4 regions of the Arthrobacter sp. 2762 genome follow, and region 1 is predicted to be linked to each of the others. Evidence: riboswitches for the same ligand, from Rfam matches in the RefSeq annotation. Region 1 holds a riboswitch; each other region holds the start of a gene.
What was found. A riboswitch is a leader RNA that binds a small molecule or an ion and turns the genes downstream of it on or off. The one in region 1 is predicted to bind S-adenosylmethionine.
Positions count from the first base shown of each region.

Region 2: linked by a shared signal. The riboswitch ahead of metX (homoserine O-acetyltransferase MetX) and the one ahead of ABIE18_RS09385 (aminotransferase class V-fold PLP-dependent enzyme) in region 1 are both predicted to bind S-adenosylmethionine.
Region 3: linked by a shared signal. The riboswitch ahead of ABIE18_RS15725 (hypothetical protein) and the one ahead of ABIE18_RS09385 (aminotransferase class V-fold PLP-dependent enzyme) in region 1 are both predicted to bind S-adenosylmethionine.
Region 4: linked by a shared signal. The riboswitch ahead of ABIE18_RS18850 (DUF1737 domain-containing protein) and the one ahead of ABIE18_RS09385 (aminotransferase class V-fold PLP-dependent enzyme) in region 1 are both predicted to bind S-adenosylmethionine.

Region 1 is NZ_JBEPSI010000004.1:181,109-185,289, reverse strand. It holds gene aroA (3-phosphoshikimate 1-carboxyvinyltransferase) at 1-23, shown strand, start outside; gene rsgA (ribosome small subunit-dependent GTPase A) at 26-1,141, shown strand; gene hisN (histidinol-phosphatase) at 1,196-2,008, shown strand; SAM riboswitch class IV at 2,191-2,304, shown strand; gene ABIE18_RS09385 (aminotransferase class V-fold PLP-dependent enzyme) at 2,336-3,745, shown strand; gene ABIE18_RS09380 (class I SAM-dependent methyltransferase) at 3,832-4,181, shown strand, end outside.
Region 2 is NZ_JBEPSI010000002.1:173,561-177,741, reverse strand. It holds gene ABIE18_RS04920 (VOC family protein) at 1-87, opposite strand, end outside; gene ABIE18_RS04915 (bifunctional o-acetylhomoserine/o-acetylserine sulfhydrylase) at 314-1,630, shown strand; SAM riboswitch class IV at 1,769-1,883, shown strand; gene metX (homoserine O-acetyltransferase MetX) at 1,898-3,019, shown strand; gene ABIE18_RS04905 (hypothetical protein) at 3,048-3,539, opposite strand; gene ABIE18_RS04900 (winged helix DNA-binding domain-containing protein) at 3,584-4,181, opposite strand, start outside.
Region 3 is NZ_JBEPSI010000008.1:123,506-127,686, reverse strand. It holds gene ABIE18_RS15735 (VIT1/CCC1 transporter family protein) at 90-1,253, opposite strand; gene ABIE18_RS15730 (hypothetical protein) at 1,508-1,702, shown strand; gene ABIE18_RS15725 (hypothetical protein) at 1,715-1,999, opposite strand; SAM riboswitch class IV at 2,016-2,135, opposite strand; gene ABIE18_RS15720 (sodium:solute symporter family protein) at 2,348-3,889, opposite strand; gene ABIE18_RS15715 (helix-turn-helix domain-containing protein) at 4,155-4,181, shown strand, end outside.
Region 4 is NZ_JBEPSI010000011.1:53,553-57,733, reverse strand. It holds gene ABIE18_RS18860 (O-succinylhomoserine sulfhydrylase) at 1-786, opposite strand, end outside; gene ABIE18_RS18855 (rhodanese-like domain-containing protein) at 787-1,197, opposite strand; gene ABIE18_RS18850 (DUF1737 domain-containing protein) at 1,194-1,460, opposite strand; SAM riboswitch class IV at 1,475-1,586, opposite strand; gene ABIE18_RS18845 (NtaA/DmoA family FMN-dependent monooxygenase) at 1,753-3,081, shown strand; gene ABIE18_RS18840 (aromatic amino acid ammonia-lyase) at 3,081-4,181, shown strand, end outside.

The DNA.
Region 1 (4,181 bases):
TCACCAGTGAGGCCAGCAACTGACCATGGGCCGCGACGCAAGCTCCTGGGACGAATCCGACGTCCGGATCCGTCCCAACAAAAAAGGATCAAGACCCCGCACCAAAGACCGCCCCAGTCATGATGACGCCGTCATCGGCCGGATCATCACGGTAGACCGCGGGCGCTACACCGCCATCGTTGGGGAAGACTCCTCGGATGAACGCATTATCATCGCTGCACGCGCGCGTGAACTGCGACGAAACCCCGTAGTCCCCGGCGATTTCGTCGCCTTGGTGGGCGACGTATCGGGAGAGCCGGACACCCTTGCGCGGCTGGTCCGCATTGAGGAGCGGAAGACACTGCTCCGGCGCAGCGCTGATGATACCGACCCCATCGAAAGAGTGGTGGTGGCCAACGCAGACCAACTTGTGGTGGTGGTCGCCGCGGCCAATCCGGAGCCCCGAACCGGCTTTATTGACCGCGCCTTGGTTGCAGCCTACGACGCCGGGATCGAGCCGCTGCTGCTCGTCACCAAAGCAGACGTCAAGGACCCTGCCGAGCTGTTGTCCAACTATCTCAGCCTGGACTTTCCCATCATCATCAGCCGTACGGCAGATGATGAAGCGTCCGGAATTGATGCCCGCTCGGACGACGGACTGTCCGCGCGGCTGGACAGCCGAGCCGTTGCCGAATTGCGGGCCCACCTTGATGGAAAAGTGACTGTCATGCTGGGCCATTCGGGCGTCGGCAAGTCCACCATGGTTAATGCCCTGACCGGAGCCGAACGGGCTACCGGTGGTGTCAACGCCGTCACCGGGCGGGGCCGGCACACGTCGTCGTCGGCGTTGGCCCTGAAACTGGCAGACGCGCCGCCGGGTAGCTGGATCATCGATACCCCCGGTATCCGCTCCTTCGGACTGGCGCACGTGGACCCCGACCGCATCCTGCATTCCTTCCCCGATTTGGAACCGGGCACGGAAGCTTGCGACCGCGGCTGCAAGCACGATGCCAGCGCCATCAATTGCGGCCTGGACGCCTGGGTGAACGAGGGACATGCCGGTCCTTCCGGAGTGGCCCGTTTGTCTTCGCTCCGACGACTACTGGGCGCGGACCCTCGTTTGGAAGCCAAAGAGACCAAGGAACTGGGTACCGTCAACTAAGCATTGGTGCTCCACATCCCAGCTGCACGGAACGTTTCACGATAGTTTGGTGGCATGACCCAACCCGTTTCCAGCTACAACGACGACCTTCGACTGGCCCACGTGCTGGCGGATTCCGTGGACGCCCAAACCATGGACCGCTTCAAGGCTTTGGATCTGCAGGTCGAGACCAAGCCTGACCTCACGCCCGTGACGGATGCCGACAAGGCTGCGGAAGAAGCCATCCGTGGCCAACTGTCGCGCTCGCGCCCCCGTGACGCCGTCCTCGGCGAGGAGTTCGGCAGCAGCGGCCATGGCTCCCGGCGTTGGATCATCGACCCCATCGACGGAACAAAGAACTTTGTTCGGGGCGTTCCCGTGTGGGCGACCCTGATCGCACTGGTTGACGAAGGCGAGCCGGTCGTTGGAGTTGTCAGCGCTCCCGCGCTGGGCAAGCGCTGGTGGGCGGCAAAGGACATGGGGGCCTACATGGGCCGCTCCCTGGCCTCAGCCACCCGGCTCAAGGTGTCAAACGTTTCGCGCTTGGCGGATGCCTCAATGTCATATTCCAGCCTCTCCGGTTGGAAAGAGCGCGGCAATCTGGACGAGTTCCTGGGGTTGACGGAAGACATCTGGCGCACGCGCGCCTATGGCGACTTCTGGTCCTATTGCCTGGTTGCCGAGGGGGCCGTGGACATCGCCTGCGAGCCAGAGTTGAACCTTTACGACATGGCAGCGCTGGTGCCCATTGTGACGGAAGCCGGCGGCCGTTTCACCTCGCTGGAAGGCGAGGACGGCCCCTTTGGCGGCAATGCCCTGGCCACCAACTCCATCCTGCATTCAGAGGTCCTCAAGCGGCTAAACCCTGCCCTGGATGACCTCCTCTGACCCAGCGGCACCAACAAGCCAACCGGCTTTGCATAGAATTTTCGACGGCGGATGCCTCCTTTTCGGGGCATCCGCCGTCTTTTCTTCGCCCAAAGCCCGGTTTCCGGACCCGTCGTAACAATGTGCTTAACAAAGCGAAGCGACTTTGGAGCAGGCCAGATGCGTGACCTAACCTCTTTACAGGTCACGAGTGCCAGCGCTAAACCCCGGTTTGCTGGCCGGCAACCCTCCATTCGCGGTGGGGTGCCCCGGGTGACGACCTGGCCGGTCCGGAACGGATACGGCAAGCGCGGATCCCCATAGGGGGTCCCTCTTGAGTGAGGTCCCATGAGCACTGCTACGTTCAACTCCACCGTTCTGCCGTCCCTTGCGGTCGAAGAAGCAGCGCACGAAGCCGCTGCGGGCAGGCCCCTGGCCGCCGTCACAGGCGCGGAGCTGCAAGCTCCCCTGATCCAGGGTGGCCACGTCCGCTACGCCAACCTCGACTACGGGGCATCCGCTCCCGCGTTGACCATCGTTTCTGCGTATCTCAACGAGATCCTCCCCTACTACGCCAGTGTCCACCGCGGCGCAGGCTACGCTTCCCAGATCAGCACCTCGGTCTACGAGAACTCCCGCGACATCGTCCGCGAATTCGTCGGCGGCCGTCCCGACGATTCCGTCATCTTCACCCGGAACACCACGGACTCGCTGAACCTGTTGGCGGGCTGCCTCCCGCAACTGGACGGAAAGCCAACGGGCGAGGTCCTTTACCTGGACATCGAGCACCATGCCAATCTCCTTCCCTGGCAGGGCGTCCCTCACCGCAGTGTCGTAGCTGCTTCGACACTGACCGCTACCTTGGCCAAGCTCCGCGAGGAACTCAGCCAAGGCGGCGTATCTTTGCTGGCGGTCACCGGGGCCTCGAACGTGACCGGTGAAATCCTGCCGATCGCCGAACTCGCAGCACTTGCACACGAATACGGTGCCAGGATTGTGGTGGACGCCGCGCAGCTGGCCCCCCACCGCCGCATCAACATCGCCGCCGCAGACGTCGACTACATCGTCTTCTCCGGCCATAAGCTCTACGCTCCGTTCGGCGCCGGTGTCGTTGTGGGCCGCCCCGACTGGTTCGACGCCGGTACTCCCCACCTTGCCGGCGGAGGCGCTGTTCGTGAGGCGCGCCTGGACTCGGTCAGCTGGGCCTCAGGTCCCGCCCGCCACGAGGGTGGCTCCCCCAACGTCCTCGGCGCGGCAACATTGGCCCGCGCGACGCAGGTGCTTGCCGGCTTGGACCAGGATGCCTGGCATGCCCATGAAGCTGCCATCCGCTCCTACCTCGTGCAGGGACTTGAAGCAATCGACGGCGTGACCGTCCACCGGATCTTCAGCGACTCCGAAGACACTATCGGCGTGGTCAATTTCTCGGTGGAAGGATTCGACGCCGGACTGGTGGCCGCCTATCTCGCCGCCGAACACGGTGTAGGACTTCGGGACGGCCGCTTCTGCGCCCATCCCCTGCTCAAGCGGCTGGGACTCCCTTCCGGCTCACTGCGCGCCAGCTTCGGCGTGGGCTCCCGCTTGGAGGATGCCACACGACTCCTGGCTGGTATCGAAGAACTCAAGCGCACGGGTCTCGGTTGGGACTATGTAGTGGATGAAGGCCGCTGGGTACCGGCCAACGACCACCGCATCTATCCGGAATGGGCTCCAAACACCCCGGGCACCGCAGGGGCTGCACCCTGCACTATTGACTGAAACAGCACGATTGACTGACACACGCGTACTGTGCGGTAAATTCGTAGGGTAACTGGCGTTCGCGGTAAAGGAGTCTGTGCGTGGCCGTGCCTTCCGGCAGTGTTTCCGGCGGAGGTGTTTCCGGCAGCGCTGGCAGGCCAGGTGGTCCCAAGCTGCATGCCACGCGCCGCCACGAACTGGGCCAGAGCTTCCAGGACGGCGGCGAACACTACGATCGCGTTCGGCCCGGCTATCCCACAGACTCAGTGGATTGGCTTCTTCCTCCTGGAGCGAAGTCCGCCGCGGATATTGGTGCAGGCACAGGAAAATTTACGGCACTGCTCGTGGAGCGCGGTCTGCAGGTGACCGCCGTCGATCCTTCCACAGACATGCTGGAGCAACTTCGAAAGTCCTATCCGGGCGTTGAGGCGTTGGAGGGAACGGCCGAGGCAACAGG
Region 2 (4,181 bases), on a different contig from region 1:
GTCCACTCCCAGAGCTGCGGAAATTCGTTCGGTAGTGGCCAAAAGGCCATCTCGTTCACAAGCGTAAGAGACGTGATCCATGCGCATGGCTTCATCTTGGCACTTTGTGATCGGGGTCTCAGCTAAGGGAAGCCTAACTAACATGGGACCTTGTTGCGCGCCGCCGGAAGGCGTCACGCCGGGTCGCGTAAAGACTGAAAAATACTGCCTTCGTCACAAAGCTGTCCAAGCACCCGGGCGCTTCCTAGACTGGCCCCAGCCCACGCCTACAGCGATCAACGGCAAACCCGCGCGCCACTAAGAGGAGAATTCAATGTCCCAAGGATGGTCTTTCGAAACACGCCAGATCCACGCAGGGCAGGAGCCTGACTCTGCCACGGGAGCGCGGTCGCTTCCGATCTACCAGACCACGTCCTTCGTTTTCCCCAGCGCAGAGAGCGCAGCCAACCGCTTTGCCTTGGCCGAGCTCGCCCCGATCTACACCCGTATCGGCAACCCAACACAAGATGCCGTGGAGCAACGGATCGCCAGCCTCGAAGGCGGACTGGGCGCATTGCTCCTTAGCTCCGGACAGGCCGCGGAAAGCTTCGCCATCCTGAACATTGCCGAGGCCGGAGACCATATCGTCGCCAGCCCCAGCCTTTACGGCGGCACCTACAATCTGCTGGCGCACACGCTGAAGAAGTTCGGCATCTCCGTGACGTTCGTGGAGGACCCGGACAACCTGGACCAGTGGCGGGACGCCGTGCAGCCCAATACCAAGCTGTTCTTCGGCGAGGTGGTGTCCAATCCGCGCCAGGACGTGCTGGACATCGAGGGTATTTCACACGCCGCGCATGAGGCTGGTGTGCCGCTGATCGTGGATAACACGCTTTCCACCCCATACCTCATTCGTCCCATCGAATGGGGAGCGGACATCGTGGTGCACTCGGCTACCAAGTATCTGGGCGGCCACGGTGCGGCGATCGCCGGCGTGATCGTGGACTCCGGAAACTTTGATTTCGGCAAGGACCCGGAGCGCTTCCCCGGATTCAATACTCCGGACCCCAGCTACAACGGACTCGTTTACGCCCGGGACCTTGGCAAGGACGGCGCGCTCGGAGCCAATCTCTCCTACATTCTCAAGGCCCGTGTGCAGCTGCTGCGCGATCTGGGTTCGGCGGTTTCCCCCTTCAACGCCTTCCTCATCGCCCAGGGGCTGGAAACCTTGAGCCTGCGCGTTGAGCGCCACGTCTCGAACGCCACTAAGGTGGCGGAATGGTTGGAAGGCCACGACGACGTCGAATCGGTCGCCTTCGCGGGTCTGCCGTCCAGCCCTTGGTACGACCGTGGCCGTAAGTATGGGCCGAGGGGTACGGGTGCAGTGGTGGCATTCAACATCAAGGGTGGCGTCGAGGCCGGCAAGCGATTCGTCGACGGCCTGGAGTTGCACTCCCATGTTGCCAACATCGGTGACGTCCGCTCGCTGGTTATCCACCCGGCGTCGACTACCCACAGCCAGCTCACGGTCGAACAGCAGCTGGTTGCGGGCGTGAATCCAGGCCTTGTCCGCCTGTCCGTGGGAATCGAGCACGTGGACGACATCATTGCTGACCTGGAGGCTGGTTTCCGGGCTGCCAAAGGCGCTTAGCGGGCGGCCGCCCGCCGACGAAAATTCGCCGGGCGGCCCTTCGCCGTGTGTGTTCCTGAACGAAGCGGCCCCAAACCGTCACACAGATGTCACATTCTTCGCCAAAACAGCGGTATTTTTCCTAGACTCTACGTATTAGGTCATGAGTGCCAGTGACAGCCCCGGCTTGCTGGCCGGCAACCCTCCTCCGCGGTGGGGTGCCCCGGGTGAAGACCTGGCCTGTCGCACGCAAGGCGGCAGGCAAGCGCGAGGTTAGGTGTCAAAGGAATGACCATTACTGCTACAGCACCCCCCAAACCGGGCAAAGAAGACGGGACGGTCAAGTACGCCGGCGTAGGTTCGCTGGAACTTGAAGCCGGCGGTTTTCTCCCGGACGTTGTGTTGGCCTATGAGACCTGGGGGCAGTTGAACACGGATGCGTCCAACGCAGTCCTCGTCCAGCACGCACTGACGGGAAGCACGCATGTGGCCCGCGGTGCCACTGATGAGGAAGGCTGGTGGGAGCAACTCGTTGGCCCCGGCGCGACGATCGACACCAACCGGTTCTTCGTTATCTCCATCAACATTGTGGGCGGCTGTTACGGCAGCACGGGCCCATCGTCCGAGGCGCCGGACGGGCGGCCCTGGGGATCCCGCTTCCCCCTGATCACTTTGCGCGACAGCACGGTGGCTGAAGCCCGCCTCGCCGACGCGTTGGGGATCAAGTCATGGCACGCCGTCCTTGGTGGTTCCATGGGTGGGGCGCGGGCACTCGAGTGGGCGGTGACGTTCCCTGAGCGTGTCCAGCGGTGCGCAGTTATTTCTGTCGGCGCCTACAGCACAGCCGAGCAAATCGCTTTCGCCCAGTCGCAGACACTCGCCATCCGCCAGGACCCGAACTTCAACAACGGCGATTACTACGGTGGACCAACTCCTGAGGCGGGCCTTGCCCTGGCCCGACGGATAGCCCACATCACGTACCGATCAGCGCTGGAGCTTGATTTCCGCTTCGGCCGGGAAGCCCAGCACCAGGAGACGCCCTTAGCCGCTCCTGTCCTGGGGGAGCGTGGCCGCTACCAGGTGGAAAGCTACCTCGACCACCAAGGCACCAAGCTGGTGCGCCGGTTCGATGCCAACAGTTACATCGCCATCACTGAGGCACTCATGTCCCACGACATCAGCCGGGGCCGGGGCACCTTGCGGGAAGCCTTGGCCAGCGCCACTGCTGAATTCTTTGTGGCAGCCGTCGACTCCGACCGCCTCTATTTCCCGGCCCAGTCATTGGAACTGGCACAAAATCTGCCTGGCGACGTGCCCGTCCACCTGATCGAGGCCCCCATCGGGCACGACGGCTTCCTCACCGAAATCGGGCAACTGTCGGCCCAACTGCATCAGGCCTTCTTCGCCTAACGGCCAGGCTTTCTTCGACTAGGCCCGCTCAGCCGTTCATGATCTCGCCGCGCTGCTTCATGTAGTCCTCCATGGCGATCTCGCCGTTGCTGAACTTGAGGTCCAGTTCGGCCAGCTTTCGCGCGCGGAAGCCTTGCTGCTCAGAGCCGCTGTTGGTGGGGAAGGCAGGTGAAGAAGCGTTCGACGGCGGTCCTGCCGGCGGTTGCGCATCGGCAGGGCGGACGGTGGCGGGCTCCCCGGGATAGCCCGGGTAATTCTGGGTGGGATACCCCTGTGCGGGATAGTTCGGTCCCGGAAGATTCTGCGGCGGGTAGCTCTGCTGCGGGTAACCCGGTCCTGGAAGATTCTGCGGGGGATAGCCGGGGCCCGGATAGTTCTGGCCAGGATAGTTCTGACCCGGGAAGCTACGGTCCTGGAAATTACGGTCCTGGAGCCGCCGCGCCCGGGACCTGTTGTAAAGACGGATCCCCATGGGAATCAGCCACGAGCAGACGATGATCCAGAAGATCAGATTGTTCACGGTGCAGGCCTCCTAGGTCTTAAACCCAGCTTAGTCCCGCCGTTTCACACCAGCTTTGTCTCCATGCCCAGGAACCTCCCGTAGCGTTCCACCTCTGCCTCCAAAGCTTGTTGTTCGGCTGTTGTGACGGGCCGGTTCATTCGGACATCGAGTTCGCAGATCCCACCGGAGAAGCCGTGGCGCCACCATCCGGCCAACCTGCCATCCAGCAACACCACGTGAATGGGAGCATCGCCCTCCGGGAAATAGGGTGCCCTTCCACCGAGGTAGTGCCTCGATTGGGAATAGCCCATCACGTATTCGTCGTAGCACTGGATGAGATCGACACGGGGGAGCAGCGGCCCATCATCAGCTGGCGGGGGAGTCGCAGCAAGTGCTTCCACGTCTTCTGCTGGCAAGTAGAAGTCCAGGCCCTCAATCGCCACAGGCACCAAGGCGCTGGGAGCGGACTCTTCAGCTATCTGTAAGCCAAGCCGTACATCCTTCATGGTCAGTCCGGACCACGCGGCACAGTCCTTGATGGTTGCAGGTCCGCGGCTGGTGAAGTATCGCAGGGCCAGCTGGCCCAAGGCCCACTCACGGTCATCGCCGATCAAGGGCGCGTTGCCAGTGGCGGGTACACGTTCCTGGAACAAGGCGTAT
Region 3 (4,181 bases), on a different contig from region 1:
CGCAACGGCGGCTGCTCCGAATCCACGGTTCTCCATTCCCTACGCCCCGGTCACGCGGGGCCGCGCGGAGGACGAACCAACATTACCGCCTAGACGATCATCGTTCCGAACGCGAGGCCAAGCCCATACGTGGCGGCCGCGGCACCCAGGCCGATCGCCAGCTGCCGGAAGCCACGACTCAGCGGTGAGGTCCCGGACAACAGTCCGACGACGGCGCCAGTCGCCAGGAGCGCGATGCCCACCAGAACACCGGCTACCATCAGTGCCGCCGCACCCGTCATGCCGAAAATGAACGGAAGGATGGGCACGATCGCACCCGAGGCGAAGAAGCAGAAGCTGGACATCGCAGCGCCCCAGGCAGACCCCACGGTTTCGTGGTCGTCAGTGGGTTGCTCCTTCTCGGGTTGCAAGGAGAGGCTGGGATCGCAGTCGCAACTGAACAGTCCCATGCGTTCGGCGGCGCGGTGCTCGGCGGCCTCACGGGTCATGCCGCGGGCCAAATACACCAGCACGAGCTCATTGTGTTCGATGTCCAAAGAAGGGGCGGCTGTGAGGGTAGCCTGCGTGGGCAGCGTGGCGTTGAGCAACTCCCGTTGCGAGCGGACCGAAACGTACTCGCCGGCCCCCATGGACAGGGCGCCGGCCAGCAATCCGGCAACACCGCTCATAAGGACCACTGGGCTGGGAACGCCCGTTGCGGCCATACCCATAACCAGTGAAAGGTTGCTCACCAGGCCGTCGTTGGCACCAAAAACGGCGGCGCGGAAGGTACCGGAGAGCCTGTTGCGTCCACGCGTGGCAAGGCCCCGGACAACTTCTTCGTGGATTTGTTCGTCGGCAACCATGGCCGGGGTCGCGGCAGGTTCGGCGCCGTAAGGGGAGCGGCCTTCCGCGCGCTGAGCCAAGGCGAGCACGAACACAGAGCCGAAGTGCCGGGCCAGGAAGCCCAGTAGCTGGCTACGGGTCGAAGCTCCCTTCGGCATGCCAGCGTGCTCTCCGAGGAGCTTGAGCCAGTGTGCCTCGTGCCTTCCCTCTGCCTCGGCCAGGGCGAGCAGGATCTGGCGTTCTTCGCCGTCACGACGCTGGGCGAGTTCCCGGTAGACGGCGGCTTCGGCCCGCTCGTCGGCCAGGTATTGACGCCAGCGCCTGATGTCCGCGGACGTGGGCGGGACTGGTTGGGGCGGTGTTCCGGATCCGGGGGCGGGGTCCGGAGCGGGGCTCGACGAACCGTGGGATTCCTGGTGCTTCTGCACTTTTTCTCCTGTGCTGGGTGGGGTAGTAGCGGCCCCATTGCACGCCCACTGTACCGCTTATTGGCGCGGATTTTTGGCCGGTATTCCTTAGATGGAATGTTCGGCATGCCTTAATTTTGGGCTCGATCCTGCCTTGCTCCGGGCGTGCCTTGACCCTGTTCAAGCACAGTGCTCAGATGGAAGGACAGGGGCGGGGGCCCTCCCCGCACTCGGTCAGCAGGCTGCTTGCCAGCCCACCAGACGGAGGTTGCAGCATGGACACCACCGAACCGCACGCCAACCACCCGGAACGGGAGACCATCGAGTCAGACCCCGCTTACGACTATAGCGATGACCAGGAAGTCGACGAACCCTGGGTGGAGGAAATCGACGTCCCGGACGACGACGAGCGGGTTGTTCCCCTGGATGAAACCGAAGAATTCCGCGGGGAAGAAGACGAAGAATTCTAGGACCGTTTTCTTCTAGGCAGGGCCCTCTTCACCGAATCTGAAATGCCGCTCCAGTCCCGCCGGACGCCCGAGCGCTGCAACAGTCACCGTCAACGTCCTCGACGAATCACACCACCGCGACGGACGCACAGCCTGGGCAAGGGCCTTTGCTATCAGGTGCGCTTCGTGGTGCCGGAACCGGCTCAGGCCACCGTTCACGAACAGGGTCACCGTCCCAAGGACAAGGTCGACGCCGGGAATCACCGGGACGGTGGGCGCTTCGGATTCGGTGGGGGTGCTGAGGGCTTGGTACGGCAAGGACTGCTCCTTTGGGGGAGTGCTCTTGCCCGCTCGGTTGTCTCTGGTCCGGGACGGGCCGCTTCCTCATCCGAACCACCCGTGAACATGGGGTTGGTGTGTGGCCAGTCGGAGCTTGGCGCCACCTCTCTTGAAGCTGGGACCACTGTACTGGAGGAGTGCTGTCCTGGAGAAGTGTGGTCCTCGGATCCCCTGCGTTGTGGGGCCTGGTGTGCGTGCCAAAGGGTGTGGATGGGGCGCAGAGTGGCCCTCGCAACGCCCGAATCTAGACGGAAAGCGCAACGGCGACGCTGCCCCGGGAAGGGGCGGCGCCGCCGTCGAACATTACTTGGGGCTGGGTCTGCTCAGCTAGCTGGCGTGGTGGCTGCTGACAGGGTGGGCCTCCAGGGGCAATTCGTCAGAGACCGCACCGGCCACGCGCTTGTCCCAAGCGGCCCGAACTTCTGGTTCCGTGGGCGGCGTGAGGAGGGAAATCACGACATAGGCCACGAACGACGCTGCCAGGCCGTAGTAGATGGGTTCGTTGGCGTAAACGCCATCGACGCTCGGAATGGCTCCAGTTGCGAACAGGATCAGCAAGGCCAGAGTCAGAATCGAGCCCATTGCCATGGACCAGGCAGCAGCGATACCGGTTCCGCGCTTCCAGACGAGGCCGCCGAGGATCGCGACGAGGAGGCCGCCTACCAGGATGTCGTAGGCAATGGTGAGGGCAACAACCACGTCCTGCGCGGCCATGGAGATCAGCACCGCAACGATGCCCAGGCCAAGAACCCAGTAACGGTTGGCCTTGACGTCGTGCTCGGGGTTTTCGGTGTCGTCAGTGTTGATGGTCTTGCCGAACCAGCTGGCAACGAACGGAACAACATCTGCGCGAGCCACGGTGGCGGCGGCAATCAGGGCACCTGAAGCAGTGGACATCATGGCTGCAACAGCTGCGGCCATGACCAGGCCGCCGATGCCGATGGGCAGGATGTGCGTTGCCACTTCGGCATACACGACGTCCTTGCCGAGGTTGGCGACATCAATGTTGGGGAGCGCCACCCGGGCGGCCAGGCCGATCAAGGCGCCGGCTACACCGTAGAGGATGCAGTAAACGCCGGCCGTCGCGCCGCCCCAGCGTGCAACCTTGGGAGTCTTGGCCGTGAAGACGCGCTGCCAGATGTCCTGGCCGATAAGGAGTCCAAGGGTGTAAACAACGAAGTACGTGATGATCGTCTGGAGACCGATTCCGTCAATCTGGAAGAAGCTCGCATCGACACGCTGACGGATGCCATCCAGTCCTCCGGCCGCATTCATGACGAACGGGAGCATCAGGAAGAAGATGCCTACGGTCTTGATGATGAACTGGACCTGGTCGGCCAACGTGATGGACCACATGCCACCGATTGTCGAGTAAACAAGCACGATCGCACCGCCGACGGCGATCGCCATCCAGCGTTCCCAGTCGAAGAGGACGACGAAGATCGTGGCGTATGCGCCGGTGGATGTGGCACAGAGCATGAGGGTGTAGGCCAGCATGACGATTCCGGAGGTCTGCGTAGCCTTGCTGCCGTAGCGAAGGCTCAGCATTTGGGAGACCGTGTAGATCTTCAGGCGCTGGATGGTCCCGGCGAAGAGCAAGCTCAGGAGGAGGACGCCGGAGCCGATTGCGACTACCAGCCACATCCCCGAGATGCCGAACTTGTAGCCCAAGCCGACGCCGCCGACGGTGGATGCGCCACCGAGGACAACTGCGGCCATGGTGCCTGTGTAAAGGAAGGGTCCCAGGCGGCGGCCGGCCACCAGGAAGTCGCTGTTGTTCTTGGTGCGGGACTTGCCCCACCAACCGAATGCGAGCATGGCAAGCAGGTACACCACCACAATGGCGATGTTTATGAACGATGAGTCCATGAGTGGCTCCTTGGAGCTGGTGCACGGAGGTTGGGGTTTTCGACGATACTCCTGCGAAGCGCCGAAGTCTCCGTGCTGATGATTGGAGATTGGGTTCGTGTTGTGCCTCACAGACAACACTTGTTGCCTATGAGGATATGTTGTGATCGGAGTAACAGTCAAGGGGCTTTGGTCATCGTTGGGCTGTTTGTGGCTCCCACAGCCCGTGATCCCGCTACTATTGCTGCAATGACAGGGCCCAATGACAGGCCTGAAAGGTTCGTGAATGAAGGCTCTCCCCGTTGAACCAAGC
Region 4 (4,181 bases), on a different contig from region 1:
AATGGTCTCCAGGCCTTTGGTCAACACCCAGGCGTTGAACGCGGAGAGCGACGGTCCGGTGTGCCGCATCAGCTGCTTGACCGGGCCATCGATGAATTCCTTGGTGCCCATGATCGCCCCGCCAAGGACACGTCCCTGGCCATCGATGTGCTTGGTGCCGGAGTACACGATGACGTCCGCGCCCAAGTCACCGCAACGCTGCAGCAGGGGAGTGGCAAAGACGTTGTCGACGACGACGGTCGCTCCCGCAGCATGCGCCAGCTCGCTGACGGCGGCGATGTCCACGATTTCCTGCATGGGGTTGGACGGCGACTCGAAGAACACGGCGGTGGTCGGTTCGGAGAGGGCAGCACGCCACTGGTCGAGGTCGGGACCGTCGACAAACACGGTCTCGACGCCCCAACGTGGCAGGATCTCGTTGAGGATCACGAAGCACGAGCCGAACAGGGAACGGGCGGCCACCACGCGATCACCGGCAGCCAGGAGGGCACCCAAAGCGGTGAACACCGCGGACATGCCGGACGCCGTCGCAAAGCACGCTTCGGTTCCTTCGAGCAACCGCAACCGCTCCTGGAACGTGGCTACGGACGGGTTGCCGTAGCGGGAGTAAACGAAGCGTTCGTCCTCGCCGGTGAAGGCACGTTCGGCGGCGGCAGCGGATTCGTAGACGAAGCCGGAGTTCAGGAAGACGGGTTCGGACGTCTCCTGGAAGTTGGTACGGTCAAGGCCACCGCGTACTGCCTGGGTGTCAGGGCTCCAGCTGGCGGCATCGGGATTGAAAGTCACTTAGTCGTTCCCCAGGTTGGTTGGCAGGCCGCGGTTCTTCCAGCCGTTGATGGTGCGCTCGCCGTAGCGGTCCGGGTCACCTTCGAAGCCCTCGAGCACGTTGTAGGCGGTGAACCCGGCCTGCGTCGCGGCGATGGCGGCAGAGATGGAGCGCTGGCCTGAGCGGCAGATGAAAACGAGTTCCACGCCCTCGCCCTCGGGTGCCTGCTGCTGCAGGTCCTCAAGGAAGCGGGAGTTGGGAATGCCACCGGCGAGGTTCCACTGAATGAACAGGGGATCATTCTCTGTGGCTTTGGTGTCCGGAATGCCGATGTGTGCCCACTCGGCCTCGGTGCGGACGTCTACCAGGATGGCGCCTTCTTCAAGCTTGGCCCACGCGTCCTGCGGGGTCAGGTCACCTGCGTAACTCATGCGTGTCCCTCGAATGCTTCTTCGTCGTCGTCGTTCTCCAACTGGTCAACAGCATTCGCGACGGCGGCGTCTGCGTTGGCGATGGCAGCGGGCAGGACGACCGCCTGCGCCACGATGACATCCGTGCCATTGAACGTGGCTGCCGGGCTGCCGTGGAGCACGTAGCCGTCGGCGAGGGCCGTGGTGATCCGCTCGCAGAATTCACGGGTATCCGGCCCTGTAATCAGGCGGTAGGAGAGTTTTTCTTCAGTGGGTTCAGGCATTGGCTGGTGCTCCTCAGTCACGCTTGCAGTTCGAAGTGTCGATACGCCGAGTAGTCACCTGAGGCACCCCGCCGGAGAGAGGGTTGCCGACCAGCAAGTCAGGGCTTGGCGCTGGTGCTCATTACTCAAGAAAAACGTAACATCCCGCGGCGGCGGCCCGCACTTGCAAGCGGTTACGCGGTCGTCATGTTGCGTAACCGGCCGGCGCTGGGGTAGCAGCCCAAATGTGACGCCCCGGGAGCATAATTGACGCAGTACGACCCCCTGTAACTTCGCAAGAAATCAGGTCGCGGTGAACGGACAAGGCAGCTCTACACTCAAGCCCATGCTGCATTTTGGATGGTTCGTGGGGCACGGTTTTGGTGTCCAGGGGTGGGGAACTCCCGGTTACAGCCTGGGCTACGACTGGAAGAAACCTGCCCTGTATCAAGACGCCGTCCGCGCGTTTGAGCAATCCGGCCTTGACCTCTTCATCATCGAGGACTCCCTTACTGTTCCTGATACTTATGGCGGCACCGCCGAGGTTTCGCTGGCACACGCCTCCTTTGCGCCCAAGCATGATCCTTTGGCGCTGGTCCCGTACCTTCTGTCCGCCACCAAGCACCTTGGGATTGTGCCGACTGTCAGCGCTTCGTTCTATCCGCCCTTCACAGCCGCACGGCTCCTGGCCACGCTGCAGCACTTCTCCGAGGGCCAGCTCGGCTGGAACGTTGTCACCTCCGGCAGTGACCTGGCGGCACAGAATTACGGGTTGGACCAGCAGATTGAACACGACCTTCGGTATGAGAAGGCGGAGGAATTCGTCGACGTCGTCCGGCAGCTTTGGCGCAGCTGGGAACCCGGCGCTGTGCTTGAGGACGTTGAAGCCGGCGTGTTCGCCGACCACACCAAAGTGCACCCCATCAGCCATCAGGGTGACTTCTTCAAGGTCCGCGGTCCGCTGAACACCGCACCTCTGCCGGAGGAGCCCGTACTGGTGCAGGCCGGTGCTTCTCCTCGGGGCAAAGCGTTCGCGGGTGGGCATGCAGATGTGGCGATCGCCTTGGCGCGTGGCGTTGACGGCATGAAGGCCTACCGGGATTCCATCCGTGCCGAGGCTGCCAAGGCTGGCAGGAACCCCGACGACGTCAAGGTACTTTTCGTGCTCAAGCCCACCGTGGTTGGTTCATCAGCCGAGGCCGAGGAGTTGCGTGCGCAGCGCCGGGAGCTTACCCAGCGTGATATCGACAGCCAGCTCAACTCGATCTCCTACCTGTCCGTGATCGACTTCAAGCAGTTCGACCTCGATGCGCCGTTGCCTGAATTGAGCACCAACAGCAACCAAGGCACGTTGGAGCACTTCGCCAAGGCAGCCCCTCCGGGGTCTACCCTGCGCCAGATCCTGCAGGCACGCAGCGGTGGTGCCGGCGATTCGATCATCGGCACGGTTGGTGAAATCGCGGACTACCTCGAGGAGACCGGCGAGGCTGTGGGTGGCGACGGCTTCCTCTTCTCTGGCTTCGTGGACCCCGTCACCGTGCACGGAGTGCTGGACAAGCTCACTCCCGAACTGCGACGCCGTGGCCTGTTGAGGAAGAGTTACGGCGACGGCGGCTTCCGCCAGAATCTTCTGGACTTCTGATGTCCTCCGAGCCCATTTCCTCCGAGCCCGGAACCCTGCTGATCGGCACATCGCCGGTGGACCCTGAAAGCGTGGCGCAGGCTGCCTTGGATCCGGCGTTTCACGTGAAACTCAACCACGATGCGTTGTCTTTGATCGGCCGCTCACGCGAAGTGCTGGAGCGTGCGTCGACCTCAGGGCAGAAAATCTACGGCCTCAACACCCTCCTCGGGTCCGGACGCGATACGGCTGTGGAGGAGAGGTCGGTTCTCGCCTATCAAATCCAGGTAGTCAGATACCACAACAGTGGTGTGGGCGACCATCTGGACCGGCCCTCCGCTCGCGCCGTGATGCTCGCCCGGCTCATCGGATTCAGCCGCGGCGGCTCCGGTGTACGCCCGGAGACCGCCCAGTTCTATGCGGAACTACTAAACCGTGGAGTTCTTCCCGCCATTCCCCGCGAAGGCTCAGTCGGCTCATCGGACCTCACCCAGCTCGCCGCCGTCGCCGCCGTCGTCATCGGTGAAGGTGAAGCGATCGATGCGAACGGCACCTTGGTACCCGGGGCGAAAGCGCTCGCCGACGCAGGTCTTCAGCCGTTGCGACCAGCGCCCGGTGAGGCCCTGGCCCTGGTCAGCGCCAACGCTTACTCGGTAGGCGCCGGCACCCTCGCCTTGGTGCGCCTGCAACAGCTGGCGGAACTCGCCGACGTCGCGCTTTCCCTCTCGCTTGAGGCCATTGCAAGGTACGACGGCGGTGGAAACCTCAGCCCGTTTTCGCCGGCTATCCAAGCGGGCAAGGCGGTGGACGGGCAGAAGGTCTCGGCGGCCGCGGTACGTTACCTGTTGCGCGGCGGGTGGTTGGAGGACGTTCGCCCCGAAGTATCGGTGCAGGATGCTTTGTCATTCCGTTCTGCGCCCCAGACGCACGGCGCTTTTCGCTCCTTGGTTTCACAGCTCCGCGCTGCTCTGACGGTGGAGCTGAACGGACGTGGCGACAACCCGTTGGTTGATATCGAAACCGGGCACATGGTGTCCGGCGGGAACTTTCAACCGATGCAGCTGGCTCTTTCCTTTGAGGGCCTGCGGCTTGCCCTGGCCCACGTGGGGATTTCCAGCGAG